Regions from separate parts of the Streptomyces sp. NPDC005866 genome, predicted to be linked through region 2. Evidence: riboswitches for the same ligand, from Rfam matches in the RefSeq annotation. Region 2 holds a riboswitch; the other holds the start of a gene.

Region 1 (11,461 bases), on a different contig from region 2:
ATACAGCTCGTCGCGGACCGTGAAGTCCCGCGTGCCGGTGTTCACCGTGACCAGCCGGTCGGGCCACTTGGTGGTGGCCGCGACCTGGTCCCAGTCGATGTTGTTGTCCCTCGACGGCGTCCAGTGCAGGGTGCCGCCGTCCTGGTCCGTGGTCTGGGCCCACAGGATGTAGGAACCGGCGTCGAGTCGGAAGTCGTCGAGGACGGTCGTGGGCGACAGGTCGCTCGTCTCCGTGAGCTGGACCGGCTTTCCGGTCTCCTCGTAGGCGTCGCGCATGACGCGTGGGTCGCCCCAGTAGGGGTGGAAGGCGATGGCGTCCGCCGCCTTGCGCACCTGAGCGCCGGTCACCGAGCCGTCCGGGGCGTCCTCGAGGATGCGGTAGTAGTTCTTCGTCGCGGTGCTGTTGGGGTCGTGCCAGTCCCAGAAGTTGAAGTCATGCACATAGAGCTGGGTGCCCAGGTGGGCGGTACGGAGTTCACGCTTGATGGCCAGGGCCAGCTTCTGCTGCTGTGCGACGCTGATGTCCATGGCCGGGTAGACGACGTCCATGCCCGGCTCGTTCAGCAGGGTCAGCGCGTCGACGCGGATGCCCTGCCGGGCGTACGCCTGCACGAACTTGACGTAGTACCGGGCGAACACGCCGATGCAGTCGTCCCGCAACTTGCCGACCTGGTAGTAGTCCGTGCCGCTCCCGGGTTTGAGGGCGACCTCGCCGAGGAACCGGTTGTTCGTCTTCATCCAGGCCGGCGCGCTCCACGCCGACGCGAAGAACGTGGCGTGGGGGTTGTAGCGCCGGATCAGTTTGATCGTGTCGATGATGTGCAGGTCGAGGTCCCGCTGGATGGAGAAGTGCTTCAGGCCCAAGTCCTCGGTGACTCCGGCGGGCAGGTCGTCCTCCGACCAGAACGGGAGGTGCTCGATGAGGTCGGGGCTGCCGATCGTCAGCCGGAACCGGTCGAGTCCCGCGCCGTGCTCGGGGTCGACCAGCAGCCGGATGGCCTTCGTTCGCTCGGCGGGGGTGAGCTTCCACAGGTTGGACACGCTGGTCTCGTCCAGGGAGAAGCCGATGCCCGTGTACTGCTGCCGGAGGGCGCTGGGGTCGGCGACCACGGTGGCGTCGACGGGTCCGCCGGTGTCCGTGCCCGTCCTGACGATCGGCAGGGGCCGCCATGCCTGCACGCCGGCGGTGGAGTAGGTGCCGGTCACGACCTGGCCGTGCCCGGTGTGCCCGTCCGCGGCTCGGTCGGCCCGCGCGGTCGGGACCGCTCCGATGAGTGGCAGTGTCATGACAGCTACGGCCGAGATCGTGGTGAGCGTACGTCTCACAGCTGCTCCTGGGCTCTGGTGGATCGGGAGTTGTTGCCGTGCCGAACCAGGCGCGTGACCGCTGCGTCGCCAACGGCTCACAGGGAACGCCGACTTCAGATCCAAGCAATGTCCCCGATGTTAAGTCAAGGCGTGAAGAAAGGGATTCACGGTGAGCGGTGCTGGCGTCCGGCCGCGACCCATGTCGCCATGGCCCCGAGGGGGAGGCTGAACGCGGCGCCCGGTGCGACGGCGGCGGGCAGGGTGTCGGTGAGGCGGCGGCGGGTCGGCCGCCGGAGGGACGGTGTGGTCATCGGGCAGGCCTCCGGGCGGCGACGGGCGAGGGCTGCCAGCCGCGCAGCCGCAGGCTGTTGCTGACGACCAGCAGCGAGCTGACCGACATCGCGGCAGCCGCCAGCATCGGGTTGAGCAGGCCGACCATGGCGAGCGGCACGGTGACGACGTTGTAGCCGAAGGCCCAGACGAGGTTGGCACGGATCGTGCCCAGGGTGCGCCGGGCCAGCCGTACCGCGTCCGCCAGGGCCTCGATGTCACCGCGCACGAGGGTCACGTCGGCGGCGCCGATGGCCACGTCGGTGCCGGTGCCCATGGCGATGCCGAGGTCGGCGGAGGCTAGTGCGGCGGCGTCGTTCACGCCGTCGCCGATGACGGCGACCCGGTAGCCCTGCTCCTGGAGGTCTCGTACGAGGTCGGCCTTGTCCTCGGGGGCGCAGCGGGCGTGCACCTCGTCGATGCCCAGGGCCTTGGCGACGGCCTGGGCGGGTGCCTCCCGGTCGCCGGTGGCGAGCACGGGCCGTACGCCGAGCCGCCGCAGCCGGTCGACGGCCCGGTAGCTGCCGGATCGCACGACGTCCCCCACCTCGACGAGGGCCTCGGCGACACCGTCCACGAACACCAGCACCGGCGTGTACGCCGCGGCCTCGTCCACCGTCAGACCGGCGGGCAACTCGTCGTCGGGCGCGAGGACTTCGACCAGCCGTCCCTCGACCCGGCCGCGTACGCCCCGCCCCGGCAGCGCGCGGAACTCGTCGACCTCCGGGAGTGGTTGGCCCAGCTCGCGCCGGGCGTAGCCGGCAATGGCGTGTCCCAGGGGGTGCTCGGAAGCCCGCTCGACGGCTCCCGCCAGCCGCAGTGCCGCTTCCCGGCCGAGTCCGTCCGGTACGGCGGTGATCCGGGCTACGCTCATGTGGCCCGTGGTGAGGGTGCCGGTCTTGTCCAGGACGACGGCGTCGAGGTGCTGGAGCCCCTCCAGGGCCTGCGGGCCGGTGACGAGGATGCCGAGTTGGGCACCACGCCCGGTGGCGGCCAGCAGCGCGGTCGGTGTGGCGAGGCCCAGCGCGCAGGGGCAGGCCACGACCAGGACGGCGACGCACGCGGTGATCGCCGCCTGCGGATCGGCCCCGGCGCCGAGCCAGAACCCGAGCACCGTGACGGCCAGCGCCATCACGACGGGTACGAAGACGCCGGCGACCGAGTCCGCCAGCCGCTGCGCCTTCGCCTTGCCGGCCTGCGCCTCGGTCACCAGCCGGGTGATCCGGGCGAGTTGGGTGTCCGCACCGACCGCGGTGGCCCGGACGAGCAGCAGCCCGCCGGAGTTGACGGCCGCGCCGACCACCGCCGAGCCGGGCCCGACCTCGACCGGTTCGGTCTCCCCGGTGACCAGGGACAGGTCCACCGCCGAACTTCCCTGTGTCACCTCGCCGTCGGTGGCGATCCGCTCGCCGGGCCGTACGACGAAGACCTGCCCGACCCTCAACTCCTCGACGGCGACGAGCCGTTCGGAATCTCCCTCCCGTACGGCGACCGCCCTGGCCGCGAGCTGGGCCAGCGACCGCAGCGCCGCCCCGGTTCCGCACCGCGCCCGAGCCTCCAGGAACCGCCCGGCGAGCACGAACAGCGGTACGCCGACGGCCGCTTCGAGGTAGAGGTGCGCCACGCCGTCCGAGGCCGAGGGCACCAGGCTGAACGGCATCCGCATCCCGGGATCACCGGCGCCGCCGAGGAAGAGCGCGTACGCCGACCAGGAGAAGGACGCCACCACACCCAGCGACACCAGCGTGTCCATGGTGGCCGCGGAGTGCCGGAGGCCCCGTACGGCCCTGGCGTGGAACGGCCACGCCCCCCACACGGCGACCGGCGCGGCGAGCACGAAGCACAGCCATTGCCAGTTGCGGAACTGGAGCGCCGGCACCATCGACAGCATGAGCACCGGCAGCGCCAGCAACGCGGTGATCAGCAGCCGCTCGCGCTCCTGCCGGGCGCCCTCGGACTCCTGGTCCACGGCCTCCTCGCGCCGATCCTTCCTCGGCGGCTCGGGCAGGGCTGCCGTATACCCGGCCTTCTCGACCGCGGCGACGAGTTCGCCGGGGCTGATCTCGGGCGGATGGCTCACCCGGGCCCGCCCGGTGGCCAGATTGACGGCCGCCGTGACCCCGTCCAGCTTGCCGAGCTTCATCTCGACGCGCTTCACACAGGCCGCGCAGGTCATTCCGCCTACGGTCAGGTGGGTGGTCACTACGGTCACCACTGGTTCGGCACTCATCAGTTGCCTCCCCCGTGCATGTTCCCCATGTCGTCCGTGTCGTCGTCCGTCCCGCCCCCGTCGCCGGTGCCGGTGCCGGTGTGCGTGCCGCCGCCATCGCCGGAACTCGTGCCTGTGCCGGTGCCGTGCATGCCGGGTGCGACGGGTCCCGCGGAGGCCCCGACGGCGTATGACACCGTGAAGATCAGGGCCAGCATCAGGAGGAAGCCGCAGAGCGCGGGCGGCGGCACCAGCTTGCGCAGCGCCACCGCGCCCGAGCCGGAGGAGGAAGGCAGGGACTCGTCCATCACCGGGTCTCCAGATCGCGTTGTACGGCGTCGGTCGGATCGAGCCGTACCGCTTCAGTAGTCGGAGCGGACGGGGCCCGAGTTCCGTGGCAAACGTGTGACGGGCGCCGTTTGGGCGTAAGGCTGTTGCCGATGGGGCGTTGCCCTGCCGACGGGCCCCCGTCGGCAGGACGGCCCCTCACTCGCCCCGTGATCCTGTGCTCGACCGGCCGCGCACGACGGCGTACCCCGCCGCGGCCAGCCCCAGCACGCCCACGATCAGCCCGGCACTGCCGAGGCTCCGGGCCGTCGAGTCACTGCCGGCCGTGTTCGAGGTGGAGGTGCCGGCGTTCTTCGGGGCCGCGGACGAGGTGGCGACGGCGCTGCTGTCGGCGGCACCCTTCGCGGTCAGCTTGAGGACCGGCGCCGGGTTCGCCGGCTCGCCGCCACCGCTCTGGGCCTCCTCGATCCAGCGGACGGTCTTGCCGTCGGAGTACGTCTGGAGCGCCTTGAAGGTCAACTGGTCGGTGTCGTCGGGAAGCTGCCCGAAGGCGACGTCGAAGTCCTCGTAGGCCCCGGCCCCGATCTTCCCGCCGGTCCAGGTGATCTCGGAGACGGCGTCGGTGATGGTGCCGTCATCGGTCTTCACGGGCGTCTTGAGCTTGGTGTTGGTCACCTTGGCGGTCCAGCCGTCCTGCGGGGAGACGAGGACGCCGAGGACGGGGTGGTCGGTGGGCAGGAAGACCTGCACCTTGGTGGTGGAGGCCGTGGCCTCCTCGTCGGGCACGCGGAAAGTCAGCACACCGTCGGTGGCTCCCTTGGCGTAGCTCTCCGGGTGGACGGTGACATGCGCGGAGGCGACACCGGCGGCGGCGAGGACTCCGGCGGCGGTCAGGGCGGTGATGGCGCCGGCGCGGCGCAGGGCGGTACGTGTCGTGGACATGGGTGAGTGATCTCCGTGCTGAGGAAGGGATGTCGGGGTCTGACGGCGTACGACATCCCTGTCGGCGGCCCGCGCCGGTGCACGGCGTACCGCAGCCGCGTCGGCCGCGGCGACCGCGTCCCGTCGGCAGCCCGCACCATGGCCGGGCCCGGCGCCACCGGGCGGCCCCGCAGCCCGCGCTCCACCTGCCACCAGGCGGCGAGCCCCGGCACCAACGCGACCGCCCGCCGCAGCAGCGACCAGAGCGCGGCCTCTCCGCGCCGCAGCCACCACGTCAGCACCAGGGCCGCTCCGACGTGAGCGGCGGTGGCGTGCGGAGTCAGCGCGTGGGCTTGGGCATGGGCGTGTGGAGCCATCGTCATGCGCTGCATGCCCTGCAGGGTCATTCCGGCATGGGGCCGTACCGCGTCGAACACGAGATGCAGTCCGCCCTGCGCGGCCAGCGTCCCACCTCCGATGCCGGCCAGCGACCGCTCCCGGCCGCCCAGCAGACAGCCGCTCACGAAGACCGGCACGCCGCCGGCGACCTGCACCCACACCCGTGGGGCCCCGCCCATGGCCAGCACATGCGCCCCGACGGCGAGCAGCACGCACAGCACGGCGAACACCGCCGCGCGCAGGCTCCGTACCGGGAGGGACACACTCATGTCCGCCGATCTTGCCACGCGACCCGAGGGTCTCTCCCTCTGCCCTCGCATGACACCACCGCCCGAGTCCCACCTGGTCAACCTGCCTCCTCCATACGAGTCGGACGCGGGCACCGTTCAGTTCCCGGCTCTTGCGGAGGAATCGAGGCAACGGAAGCGGCCGAAGGAGCACAAGCGCACGCCCCCGCCGGTCGCGCCCCCGCATCCACCGGGGGACGGGCGTCCATCCGGCTCACGCGGGGTATCCCCCGGGCAGTCCCCCGCGACCGCCGACCCCCGACAGCGGCGCATCGCCATCCCACGCCCACGGAGGTGGAGCACCATGACCGACACCAGCGGACTTGAACCCGTCGCGACGTTCTGCGGCGAGTGCGACTGCGGCTGTCCCCAGCTCTTCGTCGACCCCAAAGCCCCCGCCGAACAGCGGATCGTCCTGACCGACGACTTCGGCCAGCGCGTCCAGATGAGCTTCGACCAGTTCTCCAACCTGGTCTCCGACGCGAAGGCCGGCAAGCTGGACGGCATCGCCCTGCCCTGACGCATGCGCCTGCGGCGCAGGACGTGGGGCGGGCCGGGAGGCGTCGAGGCTTCCCGGCCCGCCGGCGGTTCGCCGGCGCAACGTCAGCCACCCCCGGCCGGCCGGGCCGTCCACCTCTGTTCCACCTTCGCCACCTTCCAGTACGCCACGGCCGCCGCCCACACGCCCACGAACAGGCCGACGATGACATAGCCGACGTTGTCCAGGTCGAGGCCGGAGATCCAGCCCGTGACCGCGTCGCTCAGGCCGAGCTTGTCGTGCAGGACGCCGACCAGTTCGATGGTGCCGATGAAGAAGGCGACGGCGATCGACAGGCCGGTGATGGTGAGGTTGTAGAACACCTTGCGGACCGGGTTCGAGAAGGCCCACTGGTAGGCGAAGTTCATGAAGGTGCCGTCGAGGGTGTCGAACAGGCTCATACCGGCGGCGAAGAGCAGCGGCAGGCTGAGGACCGCGTACCAGGGCAGGCCCGCCGCCGCGCCCGAGCCGGCCATCACCATCAGCGTGACCTCGGTGGCGGTGTCGAAGCCGAGGCCGAAGAGGAAGCCGAGGGGGTACATCTGGCCGGGCCGGGTGATGGACTTGGTGAGCCGGCCGAGGACACGGTTCATGAAACCGCGGGAATCCAGGTGCTGTTCGAGCTCCGCCTCGTCGTACGTCCCGGCCCGCATCGCCCGGAACACCTTCAGGATGCCCAGCAGGGCCACGAGGTTGAGGGCGGCGATGATGTACAGGAAGGACCCGGAGACGGTCGTACCGATGACACCGAGCGTCTGGTGGGTGCGGGAGTCGTCGTTCATGAGCGTGCCCGCGAGCTGGGCGCCGCCCGCCACCAGCGCGGCCATCACCACCACCACGCTGGAGTGCCCGAGCGCGAACCAGAACCCGACCGACACCGGCCGCTTGCCGTCGGCCATCAGCTTGCGGGTGGTGTTGTCGATCGCGGCGATGTGGTCTGCGTCGAAGGCGTGCCGCATGCCGAGGGTGTAGGCGGTGATGCCGAGCCCGATGCCGAAGGCTTTGGAGCCGACCTCGTAGTGTCCGGGGACGACGAGAAGGAACAGGATGCCGAAGGCGAGGACATGCAGGGCGGCGATCACCGCCATCAGCCCCGCCGTCTTGACGGTGTCCTCGCGTCGCCAGCGGAAGGCGGCGGGCTTGGTCGCGGGCAGGGATGTCTTGGGCAGGGTCATTCGGTCACGCTCCAGCACCTCGTGGATCAACTCGTGAGATGCCGCGGCCGGTCTCCTGGCTTACGGGTCGTGCGTTCCCGCGCCCGCCTTCCCGGCCGTGATAAGACGGCCAGTGGCTGTCCCTTCCGGGACATGGGCGGGGAACTCCCCGATTCACAGTGGCGAGGGCCGCGCCGGCTTCGCACCGGCTTCCCGAACACCGCAGCCCGCCCACCCTAGAGGGGCCTGCACTCCCCTGCATAGCTGCGTAGGTGTGCAGGTATTGAAGATCACATACGGGCGCCTGCGAGGATGAGCTCATGCATCTCGTCCCGGCCGACCGTGCGGACCGCCGCACCATCGACGGCCACCGTGTCTGCGACGCGATCGCCGCCATCGGCGAGCCTGCCCACGTCCGCACCTGGGCCGACCGCTTCTCCCTGCTCGCCGACCCAGGACGCCTCGCCCTTCTGCTGGCCCTGCACCAGGCAGGACCTCTCGCCGTCTCCGACCTCGCCATCGCGACCGGCATGAACGACCCGGCCGTCTCCCAGGCCCTGCGCCTGCTGCGTGCCGCCGGCACCGTCGCGGGCGACAAGGAGGGCAGGGTGGTGCGCTACCGAGTCGTCGACCCGGTCGTCGCCGACCTGTTGAAACACTGCGCCGCCCACACCGACTGAGCGGCGAGACGGACGAGCCCGACGCCGTCCGGCGCTTGGCGCCGCAGTGGGCCATCACCGGCTGGTCACGCCCCGCGCCCCGCGCCACGGGTCAGCTTGCCGCCCTACGGCGGGCGCGGTGAGCGGCGACCGTGGTGCGGCTGGCGCAGGCATTGGAGCAGAACCGCCGGGCGCGGTTGCGGGAGTCGTCGACATAGAAGCGCTCGCAGCCGGCGGCGTGGCAGCGGCCGATGGTCACGGCCGGGTCGCCGCAGACGACGTGTGCGAGGGCGGCGGCGCAGCTGCGGCCGAGCCAGGTCACGGCGTCCTCGCCGTTCGGGGCGAAGTGCAGATGCGGCGAGCCCTCACCGTCGTGGTCGTCGACCCGGACCAGCGGTGGGTGTTGTTCGAGCAGGGCGTTGACGGGGCCGGTCGGCGCGCCCTGGGCGGCGGCCGCGACGGCGTCGCGCAGCCCGGGCAGGAACGTGGCGAGCCGGGCGCTGTCCGGTTCGCGGACCCGGTGCTGGCGGAACATCTCCTGGCGGAGTTCGCTGGGACCGTCGCCGTTGACGAATTCGACCGCGAGCCGGGTCAGGTTCCCGATGTAGTCGACGTAACGCACTTGACCACCTACCTACCGCGCCGGAAGGGTAGGCACCATGACTACTGATGCCGCCTACATGATGGACGGTGGACCCGCCCTCGCGCGAATGCTGCACCGTGCGGGCCGGTGGGACGAGGCGCTCGCGCTGTTGCCGGCGGAGGCGCCGGCGGAGCGGGCCGAGATCCTGGTGGACCGCTTCTGGTGGCGGCTGGAAGGAGCCGCGGCGGCCGAGGAGGCGGTGGGCGCGCTGCTGCCGTCCGACCCGGTGTTCGCCGGGTTCCTCGGCGCGCAAGTGCGCTATGCCCGGCTGTTGTTCGGTCTGGACCCGCTGCCCGAGGACCGGCGGCGGGCCCGCGAGGACTTCGCCGCCGCGGCGGCCGATGCGCGGCTGGCCGGCTGGGCCACGTTCTGGCTCGGCGTGCTCGCCGACAACGTCGACCAGGACCCCGCCACGGCCGTACCGGCCTACCAGCGGGCCCAGAAGCACGCCCTGGAGCAGGGTGACACGCTGCTGGAGTCGTACACCGCACGCCACCTCGGCGGGCACCTCCTGGAGCAGGACCGTGAACAGGGCATCGCCGGCCTGCGCCGCTCCTACCACCTGCGGGCAGCCCTCGGGGCCCGTCCGCAGACGGCAGCGGCGGCCCTCACCCTCGCGGGCGAGCTCCCGCCCGGATCCGAGGCGGACCAGCTCCGCGAGGCGGCCACGCTGACGGCCCGTGAGCTGCGGCTGACCTGGCTGCTCCACGCCCTCTGAGTCCGTGCGGGGAAACCGTCAGGCGCCCGGGCGGTTGACGTCCTCCCCGTACAGCGACCGACTCCGGGCCGCTCCGTGACCGGCGGTGGCCTACGCGGGCAGATGGCGCGTGAACCAGTCACCGGCCAGCCGGGCCACGCGCTCCAGGGTGCCGGGTTCCTCGAACAGGTGGGTCGCGCCGGGTATGACTTCGAGCCGGGTCTCGCCGGGCATCTCCCGCATCGCCGCCCGGTTCAGGCGCAGGACCTCCGGGTCCCGCTCACCGACGATGAGCAGGGTGGGCTGATGGACCGACGCCAGTGATCCTGCGGCCAGATCCGGCCGGCCGCCCCGGCTGACGACCGCACGGATCGCGTCCGGAAGCTCCGCGGCCGCGACCAGGGCGGCCGCGGCACCCGTACTCGCACCGAAGAGCCCGCGCCCGAGGTGCGCGGCGGGCCGGTACGACCGCAGCCAGTCGGCGAGGTCGATCAGGCGCGCGGCGAGGATGCCGATGTCGAAGCGGAGCCTCCCCGTGACCCTGTCGACGTTCTCCTCCTCCCGGGTGAGCAGGTCGGCGAGAACGGTGCCGATCCCGGCCGCCTGCAGTTCCCCGGCGACGAAGCGGTTGCGGGGGCTGTGCCTGCCGCTCCCACTGCCGTGCGCGAAGAGCACAACGCCCTTCGCGGGTTCCGGGACGGTCACATCGGCTTCGAGCAGCACACCCGCGGCGGATATCCGCACGCTCTCCACGACCGCGTTCACGGCGTCCTCCTGACTGTACGGACGTAGGACCGATCAGGACGGCTCTCCCCCATCGGGTACCCAGCGTTTCGGTCGATCGGGGATCTCCACCGCACGAGGAAGGGTGCGCGAAGCGGGACCGGGTACCCGGCCGCCACGGGAGAGCGCGTCGGACTCGACAGCGCCCCGGTGAGGAGCCGTTCCGACAAGGAGGAACAGATGAGCACGGTCAAGAAAGCCGTGGATGTCGCCGTCCCGGTCCACACGGCCTACAACCAATGGACCCAGTTCGAGGAATTCCCGAAGTTCATGGAGGGCGTCGAGGAGGTCAGGCAGCTCGACGACCGGCACAACCACTGGACCACGCGGATCGGCGGGATCCGGCGCGAGTTCGACACCGAGATCGTCGACCAGCTGCCGGACGACCGGATCACCTGGCGGGCGATCGAGGGTGACACCCAGCAGCGGGGATCCGTCCGGTTCGAGCCCCTGGACGAGACGCACACCCGGGTGGAGCTCACGATGGACGTCGAGCCCAGCGGTATGGCCGAGAAGGGTGCCGACGCGCTCGGCCTGATCGACCGCCGCGTCAACGGAGACCTCCACCGCTTCAAGGACTACATCGAGCAGCGCGGAGGCGAGACCGGGGCGTGGCGCGGTCGCATCCGCCCCGGCGACACCGGCGATCCCGGCTCGCTTCTCTGAAGGCTCTGACAGAAGCGGCGAACCCCGGCCCCGGGCCTCACGGCCCGGGGCCGGGGTTCGGGCGACCGGTCACTTCGCGCCGCCGCCCCCGCCGCCGAAGGAGCCGCTGGAGCCGGGCTGCCAGCGCGGGCGGTCCTGGTTGCCGCTGGGCCTGCTGGGGGCGTTGCTGAGCTGGTGCGGGGTGAGACGCTCACCCTCGCTCCCGGCCTGCGGCACCTCGTTCGGCTCACGCATCTCACGTTCCTCGCGCACCGGTCCCGTGCGGGGCGGCATGGGATGTTCCGAGCGCCGGGGCGGCGCGGGCTCCCGCCGTCGCACCCCGATGCCGAGCCGGACGGCCCATACCAGTGCGGCCGTGACGAGCAGACCGCACACGACGATCACTGTCATCCCCGCCACCGAACCGGCGGCGGCCAGTTGCTCAAGAGTCATGTCCATCTGCCCCGGGTACCCACAGCGAGGCGGCGAATGCCCAGGAAGCGAGGCGTGGCGGACGTGGCATTCGCCAGGTCACCGGTAGCGTCGCCCCGGAGCCAATAAGGCACCGTCTGTCCGGCATACCGGTTTCGTCGTGGCAGG
Region 2 (11,461 bases):
GGGGGTGTCCAGACCGACCGCGTTGCCGACCCGCGAGTGCTTGGTCGGGTACGCGGTGAACACCAGCGCGACGCGCTTCTCCGCATTCGGCTTGTGCTTCAACTGCGCGTGCCGTACGGCGATTCCGGCGACGCGTCCGGCCCGCTCGGGGTCGGCGACGTACACCGGTACGTCGTCCGGGCCCTGCTCCTTGAAGGAGAACGGCACGGTGACCAGACGGCCGTCGAACTCCGGGATCGCGACCTGCATCGCCGCGTCCATGGGGGAGAGGGCGGCATCGGACTCGTCCCAGGCCTGCCGGGAGGAGGTCAGGCAGAGGCCTTGCAGCACGGGGACGTTAAGATCGGCGAGCGCCCCGACGTCCCAGGCCTCCTCGTCACCGCCGGCCGAGGCCTGCGAGGCGTGGGTGCCGCCGGCGGCCAGGACGGTGGCGACCAGCGTGTCAGCCCCGGCGAGGATCTCGTACAGCCCGGCGTCCGCCCCGCGCAGCGAACCGCAGTACACCGGAAGGGCGTTGGCGCCGCGCGCCTCGATCGCGTCGCACAGGGTGTCCACGAAGGCGGTGTTGCCGCTCAGTTCGTGGGCCCGGTAGAAGAGCACCCCGACCGTGGGGCGGCCTTCCTGGATCTCGTACGAGCCGTGCACCCCGAACTCGGGCATCTTCTGCGGCTCGGTGAACCCCTCGCCGGTCAGCAGCACGGTGTCGGACAGGAACCGGGACAGCTCCAGCAGGTTCGCGGGGCCGCCCTCGACGAGGTAGCGCAGCGCCTCCGCGACCACACCCGCCGGCACCGACGACTCGGCCATCAACTCGGCGTCCGGCACGGCCTCGCCGCCAAGGAGCACGGTCGGCACACCGGACGCCTTGAGCGCGGCGAGCCCGTCCTCCCAGGCACGCTTGCCGCCGAGCAGCCGTACGACGGCGATGTCCGCGCCCTCGATCAGCGCGGGCAGCTCCTCGGCGACGTCGACGCGCGTCGGATTGCCGATCCGGTAGTCCGCACCGGAGGCGGCCCGGGCCGCCAGCAGATCGGTGTCCGCGGTCGACAACAACAACACAGTGCTCATGCGGGCGCTCCCGGTGGGATGAAAGGCAGTCCTTGCGGCGCGCCCGACTCGATGAGCCGCCAGAGCGCGTCGGTGTCCGCGTGCTGTTCGATGAGGTCGCCGAGCCGGTCCAGCTGCTCCTCGCGCAGCGCGGCGAACGAGGTGCCGGGGGCCGGCACGAAGCGGCGGCCCGAGGCGGCCGCGACCTCGCGCAGGAAGGCCCGGCGGAAACCGTCCGACTCCAGGGAGCCGTGCCAGTGGGTGCCCCAGGTCTGCCCGACCCGGCAGCCATCCAGGAAGGGCTCTCCTCCGGTCACTTCGGCGACCCCGTGATGGATCTCGTACCCCTCGACCCGCTCGCCGAGGGCCTCCCCGACGGGCCGGGTGAGGGTCTTCTCCCGGGCGAACCGCACCCGTACCGGCAGCACTCCGAGCCCCGCCACGTGCCCGCGCCGGCTCTCGACCTCGTCCTCGATGTGCTGCCCGAGGACCTGGAAGCCACCGCAGATGCCGAGCACGGGCCGATGTTCGGCGGCCCTGCGCCGCAGCGCGTCCGCGAGTCCCCGCTCCCGCAGCCACTCCAGGGCCCGGACCGTCCCCCGGGTCCCCGGGACCACGACGAGATCGGCGTCGGCGAGCTCCTCCGGCCGGTCCACGAACCGCACCACGACACCCGGTTCGGCGGCCAGCGCGTCCACGTCCGTGAAGTTGGACATCAGGGGGATCGCGCAGACGGCGACCCTCAGCACGTCCTCGCCGACCGGCGGGGCTACGTTCGACTCGCGGACGGTGCCGCGCACGCGGAGCCCGTCCTCCTCGTCGATCCCGAGGCCGTGCCGGAACGGCAGGACGCCGTACGTCCGCCGCCCGGTGAGCCCGTGGAGCATGTCGAGGCCGGGCTCCAGCAGGGAGACATCCCCCCGGAACTTGTTGACGAGGAACCCGGCGACGAGGGCCTGGTCCTCCGGCGAGAGCAGGGCGACGGTGCCGAAGAAGGAGGCGAACACACCCCCGCGGTCGATGTCACCGACGATGAGCACGGGCATCCGCGCGTTGCGCGCGATCCCCATGTTCACGATGTCGGTCCGGCGCAGATTGATCTCCGCCGGACTGCCCGCCCCCTCACAGATCACCGCGTCATACTTGCCCCGCAACTCGGCGAGACAGTCGAGCACGGTCCCGAGCAGCCTCTGCTGCCGCCCGCCGTGGTACCCGCGCGCACTCAGCTCGCCGACCGGCTTCCCGAGCAGCACGACCTGACTGCTCTGCTCGCCACCCGGCTTGAGCAGCACGGGGTTCATGAGCGCGGTCGGCTCGATCCGGCAGGCCTGCGCCTGCATGGCCTGTGCCCGCCCGATCTCGGCGCCCTCGCGTGTGACGAACGAGTTGAGGGACATGTTCTGGGCCTTGAACGGCGCCACCTTGACCCCCTGCCGCGCCAGCCACCGACAAATGCCGGCGGTGACGACACTCTTCCCGGCGTCGGAGGTGGTGCCGGCCACGAGGAGACCTCCGCCGTTCATGACGCCCTTCCCGAGAACGACGCCCGCAGCAGGGACCCGGCCGCGCCGACCACCAACGCCAGCCAGCCCACCCGCCGTGACAACCGCACGGCACGATCGATGTCCGAGACCTCCACCGCACGCCCCTCCCCGTTCAGCACAGGCCGATGCTCGACCCGCCCGCCGTACGACAGAGACCCGCCGAGCCGTACCCCCAACGCCCCCGCGAACGACGCCTCCACCGGCCCGGCATTGGGACTCGGATGCTTCGCCGCATCAGCACGCCAGGCCCGTACGGCCCCCCGGCCGTCACCCCCGGCCACGGCGGCCAGCACGGCGGTGAGCCGGGCCCCCGGCCAGCCCGCCACGTCGTCCAGCCGCGCCGAAGCCCACCCGTACCGCCGGTACCGGGCCGACTTGTGGCCCACCATGGCGTCCAGGGTGTTGACGGCCCGGAACCCGAGCAGCCCCGGCACCCCGCCCACGGCCCCCCACACCAGCGCACCCACGACCGCGTCACTCGTGTTCTCGGCGACGGACTCGACGACGGCCCGGGCGATCCCGTCGGCGTCCAAGGACTGCGGATCCCGCCCGCACAGATGCGGCAACCGGGCGCGGGCCGCCTCGACATCGCCGGCCTCCAGGGCGCGCCCGATGGCGCCGGCCTCGCGGGCGAGTGAAGTGCCCCCGACGACGGCCCAGGTGGCGATCGCGGTGAGCGCGACAGAAGCGGCGGTGGACGGTCGTACGAGCCGCTGGGCCAGGGCACCCACAGTCATGGCGCCGCCGGCGCACACCGCGGTGTGCAGGGCACCCCACCCGCGGTGGTCCCGCCACAGCACCTGTTCGACGGCCCCGGCCGCCCGCCCGAACGCGGCGACCGGATGCCCCCGGCGCGGATCGCCGAGCAGCAGATCGCCGAGAAGGCCGGCGGCGGCGCCGTACGCGAAGACGCGACCGGCACCCATCGGCTCAGCCGGCCGCGGGGTCGGGGACGGGCCGGGTACTCAACCTCGATCGGCAGCCGCGCATGGCGATATGTCCTCACTCAGGGTGTCCACGCCCTGGTTCGACGAGAACGGCGGTGAGAGTTCCTGGCTCCCGGGGATCGCTACCCCGGTGACAGTGGCGGGACCGCGCCGGATTCACACCGGCTTCCTCTCTTGCCGCCGTACTTGGCTCCGGAAGTCCACCACGCCCCCGGAAGACCCGTCAACTTGCCGTTGACCTGCGAGGGGAGTGTGTGGGAAGGCCCACACCGGGGGTCCGGTGGGGCCTGTTGGGCGTGCCGCCTTCGCTGATCAGGCCTTCGCCACGATCAGATGGATGCCGTACGCCACGGCGGCCGCGCAGGCCGCGAAGCAGAGGTAGGCGGCGGTCACGGCCAGGGCCGCGGAGTTGCCCTGGGCCGTGGCGCGTTCGCGGGCGGAGAGGCCCTTGATGCCGAGGGTGAAGAGGGCCACCATGCCCACGGTGACCATGAGGCTGACGCCGAAGACGGAGCCGATGGCTGCCCAGTCGATGTTCATGTCGGTTCTTCCTCGGGGGTCAGACGGTGGCGGCCGGGTCGGTGGCGGCGGCCGGGGCGGGGGACGGGATCGTGGCGGTGAGGTCGTCGGTGACCGTGCCCGCCGGCGGCGGGGTCACGGCGGCGATCGCCGTGGTCACCACGCCGGCCGGCTCCGCGCCGTCGGTTTCGTTGACGTTGGCGCTGTCCACGACCTCGCGGCGGGACAGCTTCCAGATCGCGGCGCTGGAGGCGACGAGGAAGACGGCGACGACCGCCGTGCCCCAGCCACCGAGGTCCGTCACGGACTCGGCGATCGCGCCGACGACCGCGGCCGCGGGAAGGGTGAGCACCCAGGCGACGACCATGCGGGTCGCGGTGGACCAGCGGACCGTGCCGCCCTTGCGGCCCAGACCCGCGCCCATCACGGAACCGGAGACGACGTGCGTGGTGGAGAGGGAGAAGCCGAGGTGGGAGGAGGCCAGGATGGCGGTGGCCGCGCTGGTCTGGGCGGCGAAGCCCTGCTGCGGCTGAAGGTCGGTCAGGCCCTTGCCCATGGTGCGGATGATGCGCCAGCCGCCGATGTAGGTGCCGAGCGCGATGGCGAGGCCGGCGGAGAGGATGACCCAGGTGGGAGGGTTCGAGCCGGGGGCGATGGAGCCGGCCGCGATCAGCGCGAGGGTGATGATGCCCATCGTCTTCTGCGCGTCGTTGGTGCCGTGCGCGAGCGAGACCAGGCCGGCGGAGGCGATCTGGCCGGCCCGGTAGCCCTTGCGGGTGGCCTCGGCCTCGGCGTTCCTGGAGAGCGTGTAGGAGAGCCGGGTGGAGAGCATCGCCGCGATGCCCGCGACGACGGGGGCGGCGACCGCCGGGAGCAGGACCTTGGTGACCAGGACGTCGCCGTGGACCGCGCCGAGCCCGGCGGAGGCGACGGTGGCGCCGATCAGACCGCCCATGAGGGCGTGCGAGGAACTGGAGGGCAGGCCCACCAGCCAGGTCACCAGGTTCCAGAGGATCGCGCCGACCAGGGCGGCGAAGATGACCTCGGGGCGGATGCCGTTCTCGTCTACGAGACCCTTGGAGATCGTGTTGGCGACCTCCACGGAGAGGAAGGCGCCCACCAGGTTGAGCGCGGCGGACATGGTCACCGCGATCTTGGGCTTGAGCGCGCCGGTCGAGATGGTCGTGGCCATCGCGTTGGCGGTGTCGTGGAAACCGTTCGTGAAATCAAACGCGAGTGCGGTCACCACCACAATCGCGAGGATCAGCGAGAAGCTTTCCATTTACCCAGGCAATCTTGAGAGGTCATCGGCCGTTGGACCCTAGGAAACCTGAATGAACGGAAGATGAACTGGAGTCGTCTCGGTGGTGTCTGGGATCGACTTCGGGGGTATGCAAGGGCGGCGACCAGCGAGGCCGCCATCCCGTTTCCGGTCCGGCGGCCCGGTCGCCCCTTGGCTAGTAGCCCCTGGCGAACGACTTCAGCCGGCTCGCCGACGCGTTGAAGAGATTCTGGTCACCCGGCGGGCTGCCGCTGTTGTCGTACTGCCAGAAGGTCCAGTGCGACCAACCGGCCGGCAGCGCTCCCTCGTCCGCCGAGCCGTGCCGGGCGATCCACAGGGCGTGGCTCGCGGCGAAGGCGCTGCTGCCGCCGGTGCAGAGGTTCCACCAGTGGGTGGTCGTGTAGATCACCGGCCGCCGGCCGGTCTGCCGCTTCAGCTCGTCACTGAAGGACCTGATCCACTTGACCATCGTGGAGTGACTCAGCCCATAGCACCTGTGCTTCTTGTCGCACGGGTTGTACTCGACGTCGAGCGCGGGCGGCAGCGTCCAGCCGTCCGCTGTCCAGGCCCCGCCGTGGCTCACGAAGGACGCGGCCTGCCGGGCGCCCGACGACTTGTTCGGCAGGGCGAAGTGGTACGCCCCGCGCATGATTCCGGCCTTGCGTGAACCGTTGTACTGCTGGCCGAAGTACGGGTTGCGGTAGGTGGTGGACTCGGTGGCCTTGACGTAGACGAACTTGGCGCCTTTCGCCTTGGCGCTCGGCCAGTCGACGTTCTTCTGGTGCGAGGAGACGTCGTGCCCCTTCGACAGGCTCGCCGCGGACGCCGGCGTCCCGGCGAACGCGGCTCCGGCCCCCGCCAGGGCGAGCGCCGCCACGGCCGCCGCGAGAACGCGGGCGCGGTGACGGTTGCGGTGGCGGTACGACGGAGAGCGGTCACGGGCCATGTTTCCCACCGGAATGGCAACGTGCACGAAAAATCGTCCAGAGATTATGGGAAGATCGGCCTATGCCCGACGATCTTCTGCCAAGCCATGAAATGGGAATCCTTGAGGTGATTTGCGCTCTACTGGATTCGGGACGTCCGGCTTAAAGTGCCCCACCGCGCAGGCCGGTTGAGGCGCCGCCTGACAGGATCGGGCCATGGCTGAGCAACGGCGCGACGAGCGTGACGGACGGGGTGCACGCAGCGGCGCACAGGGTGTGTCGGAGCCGGGAAGGCGGGATGTACGCGCGGAGGAGGCGAGCGCCTGGCGGGAACTCGTCGCCACGGCCCGCCGCACGGTGACCGACGGACTGGTCGTCGGCACCTCCGGCAACGTCTCGGTCCGCGTCGCCGACACCGTGCTGGTCACACCGTCGGGCGTGCCGTACGACCGGCTCACCCCCGACGACGTGACGGGCGTCGACCTCACCGGCCGCCAGGTGCTGGGCACCCTGGTCCCGACCAGCGAACTGCCCCTGCATCTCGCCATCTACGGCAGCACGGACGCCGGTGCCGTCGTGCACACCCACGCCGTGCACGCGACGGCCGTCTCCACGCTCGTCCCCGAGCTCCCGGCGATCCACTACATGTCCGCCGCGCTCGGCGGCGCCGTCCGGGTTGCCCCGTATGCGACCTACGGCACCGACGAGTTGGCCGAGAACATACTCCGCGCCTTGACCGACCGCTCCGGCTGCCTCCTCCAGAACCACGGCACGATCACCTACGGCACCACCCTGACCCAGGCCTACGACCGCACGGCCCAGCTTGAGTGGATGTGCCGCCTGTGGCTGACCGCGTCCTCGGTACCCGGCCTGACCCCGAGCCTGCTGTCAGCGGAACAGGTGGCGGAGGTGGGGGAGCGGCTGCGGGGGTACGGGCAGCGGAAGCGCTGAGGCCGACGGGGAACCCGCCCGCACCCTCTCGAAAACTCCTCCCAGCGCCCCAAGTGATCCGATCTCCTCCTCCCCCCACTGGCCGTCGCCGAAGTCCGCCCCGACACTGGACAGGTGCGCCCAGTCAAAGTCACCGCCGCCGCCGTCGGTGCCGTACTCGCCGCCGGCGCGGCCAGCGTGGCCGCGGGGCGGTACGCCAGTGACGCCGCGCTGAAAGCGCCGCCCGGCCGGCCCCTGCCGACCGAGCCCCGGCTCACCGTGCACGGCACCGCGCCCGGCCGCATCGCCCTCACCCGGGACCTCGCCTCACTGCGCCCCGGCACCTACGGTCTGGCCGGCGACGGCTCGCACGCGGTCGTCGGCGCCGTCCTGGAGTCCGCCGCCGACACCGCCGACACCGTCGTACGGCGGCTGGAACGCGTCACCCACGGCACCTTCGAAACCGGCGACAAGGTCTGGCTCACCCCCAACATCCACATCGGCAACCCGGGCACGGCGCTGGGACTGGACCACTCCGACGTCGACATACCCGGCGAACTCGGGTCACTGCCCGCCTGGTTCGTGCCCGGCTACCGGGACACCTGGGTGATCGCGGTGCACGGCCTCGGCACCACCCGTGAGCTCGCCATGAACGTCATGCCGTTACTGCACGGCCGGCGCCTGCCCGTCCTCGCCCTCGCCTACCGCGGCGACCTCGGCGCCCCGCGCCCCCCGGACGGCCTGAACCACCTCGGCCAGAGCGAGTGGCGCGACCTGGACGCGGCGATCCGCTACGCCGTGCGCTACGGCGCCCGCCGTGTCGTGCTCTACGGCTGGTCCACCGGCGCCACCATGGCGCTGCGCGCCGCCGTCCACTCGGCACTGCGCGAGCGCGTTTCCGGGCTCATCCTGGACTCGCCGGTGCTCAGCTGGGAGGCCACCCTGCGCGCGCTCGCCCGGGCCCGGCACACCCCCGAGCCGCTGCTGCCGCTCGCGGTGCGCGCCGCCGAGGGCCGCGCCGGCCTGCACGCCGACCGCGTCGGTGAACCCGTCGACCCGGCGCAGCTCACCGTGCCCACCCTGATCGTCCACGGCCCGGACGACACGGTGGCCCCCTGGACGTACTCCCGCCGGCTCGCCGCCCGGCGCCCCGACCGCATCGCCCTGCACACCGTGCCGGACGCCCCGCACAGCGCGATGTGGAACGCCGACCCCAAGCAGTACGAGGAGCGGCTGCGCCGGTATCTCACACCCCTGATGTGATGTTCGTGATATCGGCAGATGTCCCCCTCTCATGTGCCATAGCATGCTTGAAGTGATGTCGCCCTCATATGCATCCCTTCTCGGGTCCCACCCCGACACAGGTCGGAGGCCCTGATTCCAGCCGACCCCGGAGATTCCGTTTAAGGCCGTACCACTGGCCTGAACATGTCTCCTCGCCTCTTCTCGGGTCCCGTGCGTTGGCCAGCCCCGTCGCCCGCCGTGACATTCCGTTTGGGTTTTCGGACCGGCAACCGGAAGACTGCACCCGTGACGTCCCGTATCCCGCGCGACTCAAGGCTTCGACTCGTCCGAACGCGACCCCTGGCCGCCGCCCCCCGAGCGATGAACCAGCGGCCCGCGCGCCGCCCCGCACCCCGCCCGCCCGAGGGCACCCCGGCCCCCGCCGAGCTGGCCAGAATGGCGCGGTTCGGGCTGGCCGGAGCGGCCCGAGTCGCCTACTGGGCCGACACGGCCCTCGGTCCGGGCAGCGACAGTGCGACCGCCGACGGCAAGGCCACTCTCTCCGAGGCGTCCGCCGAACGCGCGTCCGCCGATCTGGGCCTGACCGCTGCTCAGATCCGCGCCGACTGGGACACCGCCCGGCTCGCCGGCCTGGTCGAGGTGCACGGCGACAGCGCCCGCCCCGGCTGGCGACTGCGTGCCTGGGACCGCGACGACAGCGCCGTGCTGCGCGGCTGGGTCGCACTCTTCGACGCCTGGTCGCTCGCCTACCCCGAGCCCGCGGAGTTCGAGGCCTCCGCCGTCGCCGAGGTCGTCTCGGCCATGCCCCAGGTGCTCTCCTTCCTCCAGCTGTCCGCCGGTCCCGTCCCGGTCGAGCAGCTCCTGGACCTGCTGCGGCAGCGGGTCACCGAACTGCGCACCGAGCGCTGCGAGGTCCCCTACGACACGGAGACCGCGAGCGGCACCGGGTCGGCCGTTCCCGTCGCCGCCCTGCCCGCCGCCCGCAGCGGCCCGGCGAACCGCGCACCGGCCGAGGACCCCGCCCCCGCCGAGAACGCCGAGCTCGCTCCCCTCCTCGACTGGGCCCTGCACGCGCTCGCCTCCGTCGGCGCGCTGACCTACGGCGTCGGCCACGCCACCCTCACCCCGCTGGGCAGCTGGGCGGTCTGGGTCAAGCTGGAGCAGATCTGCGTGGCCGCGCAGAGCCCCGCCGGGAACATCGAGGTCGCCGCCGAGGAGATGCTGCGCGGCTGCGCCCAGCTCCGCCCCAACGCGGCCCGCGCCGAGTACCGCGCCTGGCTCGCCGCCCGCCCCGTCGGCAGCGCCGTCGCCGAACTCGTCGCCGCCGCCCGCGGCGAGGACGCGCTGCTGCGCGGCCTCGCCTTCGAGGCGCTGCGCGTGGTCGGCGCCCCCGCCGAACCGGACGTCCGCGCGGTCGTCGACGAACCGACCCTGCGGCCGTACGCCCTGCTGTGGCTGGCCGAGCACGACGGGGTCGACCCGGAGGACGCCCACGAGGTGCTCACCCGCGAAGAGGCCACCTGGCTGTGGGTGGACACGGCCGCCGCGGTCGCCGACCACGGCGAGGCGCCGATGCTGGTCCGCCATCTGGAGTCGGCGCTGCAGCCCACCGTCCCCGCGCTGCTCGACGAGGTGCGTGCCGTCGGCCATCCGCGCACCGTGCAGGTCCTGGTCGCCCTCGCCGCCGCCCACCCCGACCCGGCGCTCGCCAAAGCCGTCCGCCGGGCCGCCTTCCAGGTGCACACCGGCGGATGACGCCAGGGGCGGGCCGGGTGGGTCAGGCCGCTATCTCCGGGGCGTATGTGCCGAAGCTCCAGATGTTCCCCTCGACGTCCCGGGCCATGTAGTCCCGCGAGCCGTAGTCCTGGTCCGTCGGAGGCATCAGGATCTCGGCGCCGTGATCCACGGCCCGCTGGTGGTGTGCGTCGACATCGTCCACGACGATGTACACCCCGGTCGGTCCAGCGCCCTCCATCGCCGCGTCGAAACGGCCGCCGCGGCCCTTGGAACCCAGCATGATCGCGCCGTTGCCCTGCACCAGCTCCGCGTGCAGCACCATGCCGTCCTCCCCCTCGTACACCGACAGCTCGGTGAAGCCGAAGGCCTCCGTCAGTTGCTTGATCGCCGCCTTCGCGTCCGCGTACAGCAGCGTCGGATAGATGCTCGGCCGTCCGCCGGTCGTGCCCGCCATGCCGATCACTCCCTTGTGAGCCAGTCCCCCGAAAGCCGTCTCTCCGGCCTGCTGCGCAGTCTTGCACCCGGCACTGACAACGCCCCCGGCCCGCGCTGACGGCGCAGGCCGGCGGCCCAGCGGTTCACCGGAAGGTGTTGCACTGCCCCATGTCCCCGGTCCGGTACCCCTGGTAGAACCACTGCTGCCGCTGCCGCGCCGACCCGTGCGTCCAGGTCTCCGGCGTCACACGCCCCTGGAACCGCTCCTGGATCCGGTCGTCGCCCACGGCCGCCGCCGCGTCGAGTCCGTCCCGGATGTCGGCGTCCGTCAGGCTGGTGATCAGGGGCCTGCCGGTCGACTCGTCCTTCGTGGTCGTCGCGTGCCGCGCCCACACCCCGGCGTAGCAGTCGGCCTGGAGCTCCACCCGCACCGAATTGCTGTTCACGCCGGTCAGGTTGTCCTGCGACCTGCTCAACGTGCCCGTCAGGTCCTGCACATGGTGCCCGTACTCGTGCGCCACGACGTACGCCTGGGCGAACGGCCCGCCGCTCGCCCCGAACTTGGACCGCAGCTCGTCGAAGAAGCCCAGGTCCAGATAGACCTTCCGGTCACCCGGGCAGTAGAACGGCCCGACCGCCGAGGTCGCCGCCCCGCACGCGGTGCCGACCTGCCCGCTGAAGAAGACCGTCGGGGAGTTCGTGTAGGTGCCCCGGCGCTGCTGGAACTCCTGCTTCCAGAAGTCCTGCACGCTGTTGACCACCGCCACCATCCTGCAGTCCTCCCTGGTGTTCGCGTCCCGCCCGGTACGGCAGCTCTGCTGCACCTGCGCCAGCGAGGACGAGGTGGGC

Evidence for each region. Region 2 has a riboswitch for cobalamin ahead of ABZ396_RS10420 (cobalamin biosynthesis protein). Riboswitches for the same ligand answer to the same signal wherever they lie in the genome.
Region 1: it holds a riboswitch for cobalamin, as region 2 does, so the genes downstream of both, ABZ396_RS21890 (HoxN/HupN/NixA family nickel/cobalt transporter) here and ABZ396_RS10420 (cobalamin biosynthesis protein) in region 2, are expected to answer to the same signal.

The regions. Positions count from the first base shown of each region.
Region 1 covers NZ_JBEXWP010000014.1:122,108-133,568, reverse strand. Annotated here, with positions in the region: gene ABZ396_RS21925 (carbohydrate-binding protein) at 1-1,326, opposite strand, end outside; gene ABZ396_RS21920 (hypothetical protein) at 1,473-1,619, opposite strand; gene ABZ396_RS21915 (heavy metal translocating P-type ATPase) at 1,616-3,868, opposite strand; gene ABZ396_RS21910 (hypothetical protein) at 3,868-4,155, opposite strand; gene ABZ396_RS21905 (YcnI family protein) at 4,334-5,077, opposite strand; gene ABZ396_RS21900 (hypothetical protein) at 5,026-5,724, opposite strand; gene ABZ396_RS21895 (hypothetical protein) at 6,047-6,262, shown strand; gene ABZ396_RS21890 (HoxN/HupN/NixA family nickel/cobalt transporter) at 6,346-7,455, opposite strand; cobalamin riboswitch at 7,483-7,674, opposite strand; gene ABZ396_RS21885 (metalloregulator ArsR/SmtB family transcription factor) at 7,755-8,114, shown strand; gene ABZ396_RS21880 (CGNR zinc finger domain-containing protein) at 8,206-8,715, opposite strand; gene ABZ396_RS21875 (hypothetical protein) at 8,753-9,454, shown strand; gene ABZ396_RS21870 (alpha/beta hydrolase) at 9,545-10,198, opposite strand; gene ABZ396_RS21865 (SRPBCC family protein) at 10,397-10,882, shown strand; gene ABZ396_RS21860 (DUF6479 family protein) at 10,952-11,320, opposite strand.
Region 2 covers NZ_JBEXWP010000005.1:316,183-327,643, forward strand. Annotated here, with positions in the region: gene cobN (cobaltochelatase subunit CobN) at 1-1,068, opposite strand, end outside; gene ABZ396_RS10415 (cobyric acid synthase) at 1,065-2,570, opposite strand; gene ABZ396_RS10420 (cobalamin biosynthesis protein) at 2,567-3,517, opposite strand; cobalamin riboswitch at 3,617-3,759, opposite strand; gene ABZ396_RS10425 (hypothetical protein) at 3,851-4,078, opposite strand; gene ABZ396_RS10430 (inorganic phosphate transporter) at 4,098-5,339, opposite strand; gene ABZ396_RS10435 (lysozyme) at 5,515-6,285, opposite strand; gene ABZ396_RS10440 (class II aldolase/adducin family protein) at 6,482-7,216, shown strand; gene ABZ396_RS10445 (alpha/beta fold hydrolase) at 7,331-8,458, shown strand; gene ABZ396_RS10450 (hypothetical protein) at 8,801-10,195, shown strand; gene ABZ396_RS10455 (VOC family protein) at 10,218-10,631, opposite strand; gene ABZ396_RS10460 (neutral zinc metallopeptidase) at 10,756-11,461, opposite strand, start outside.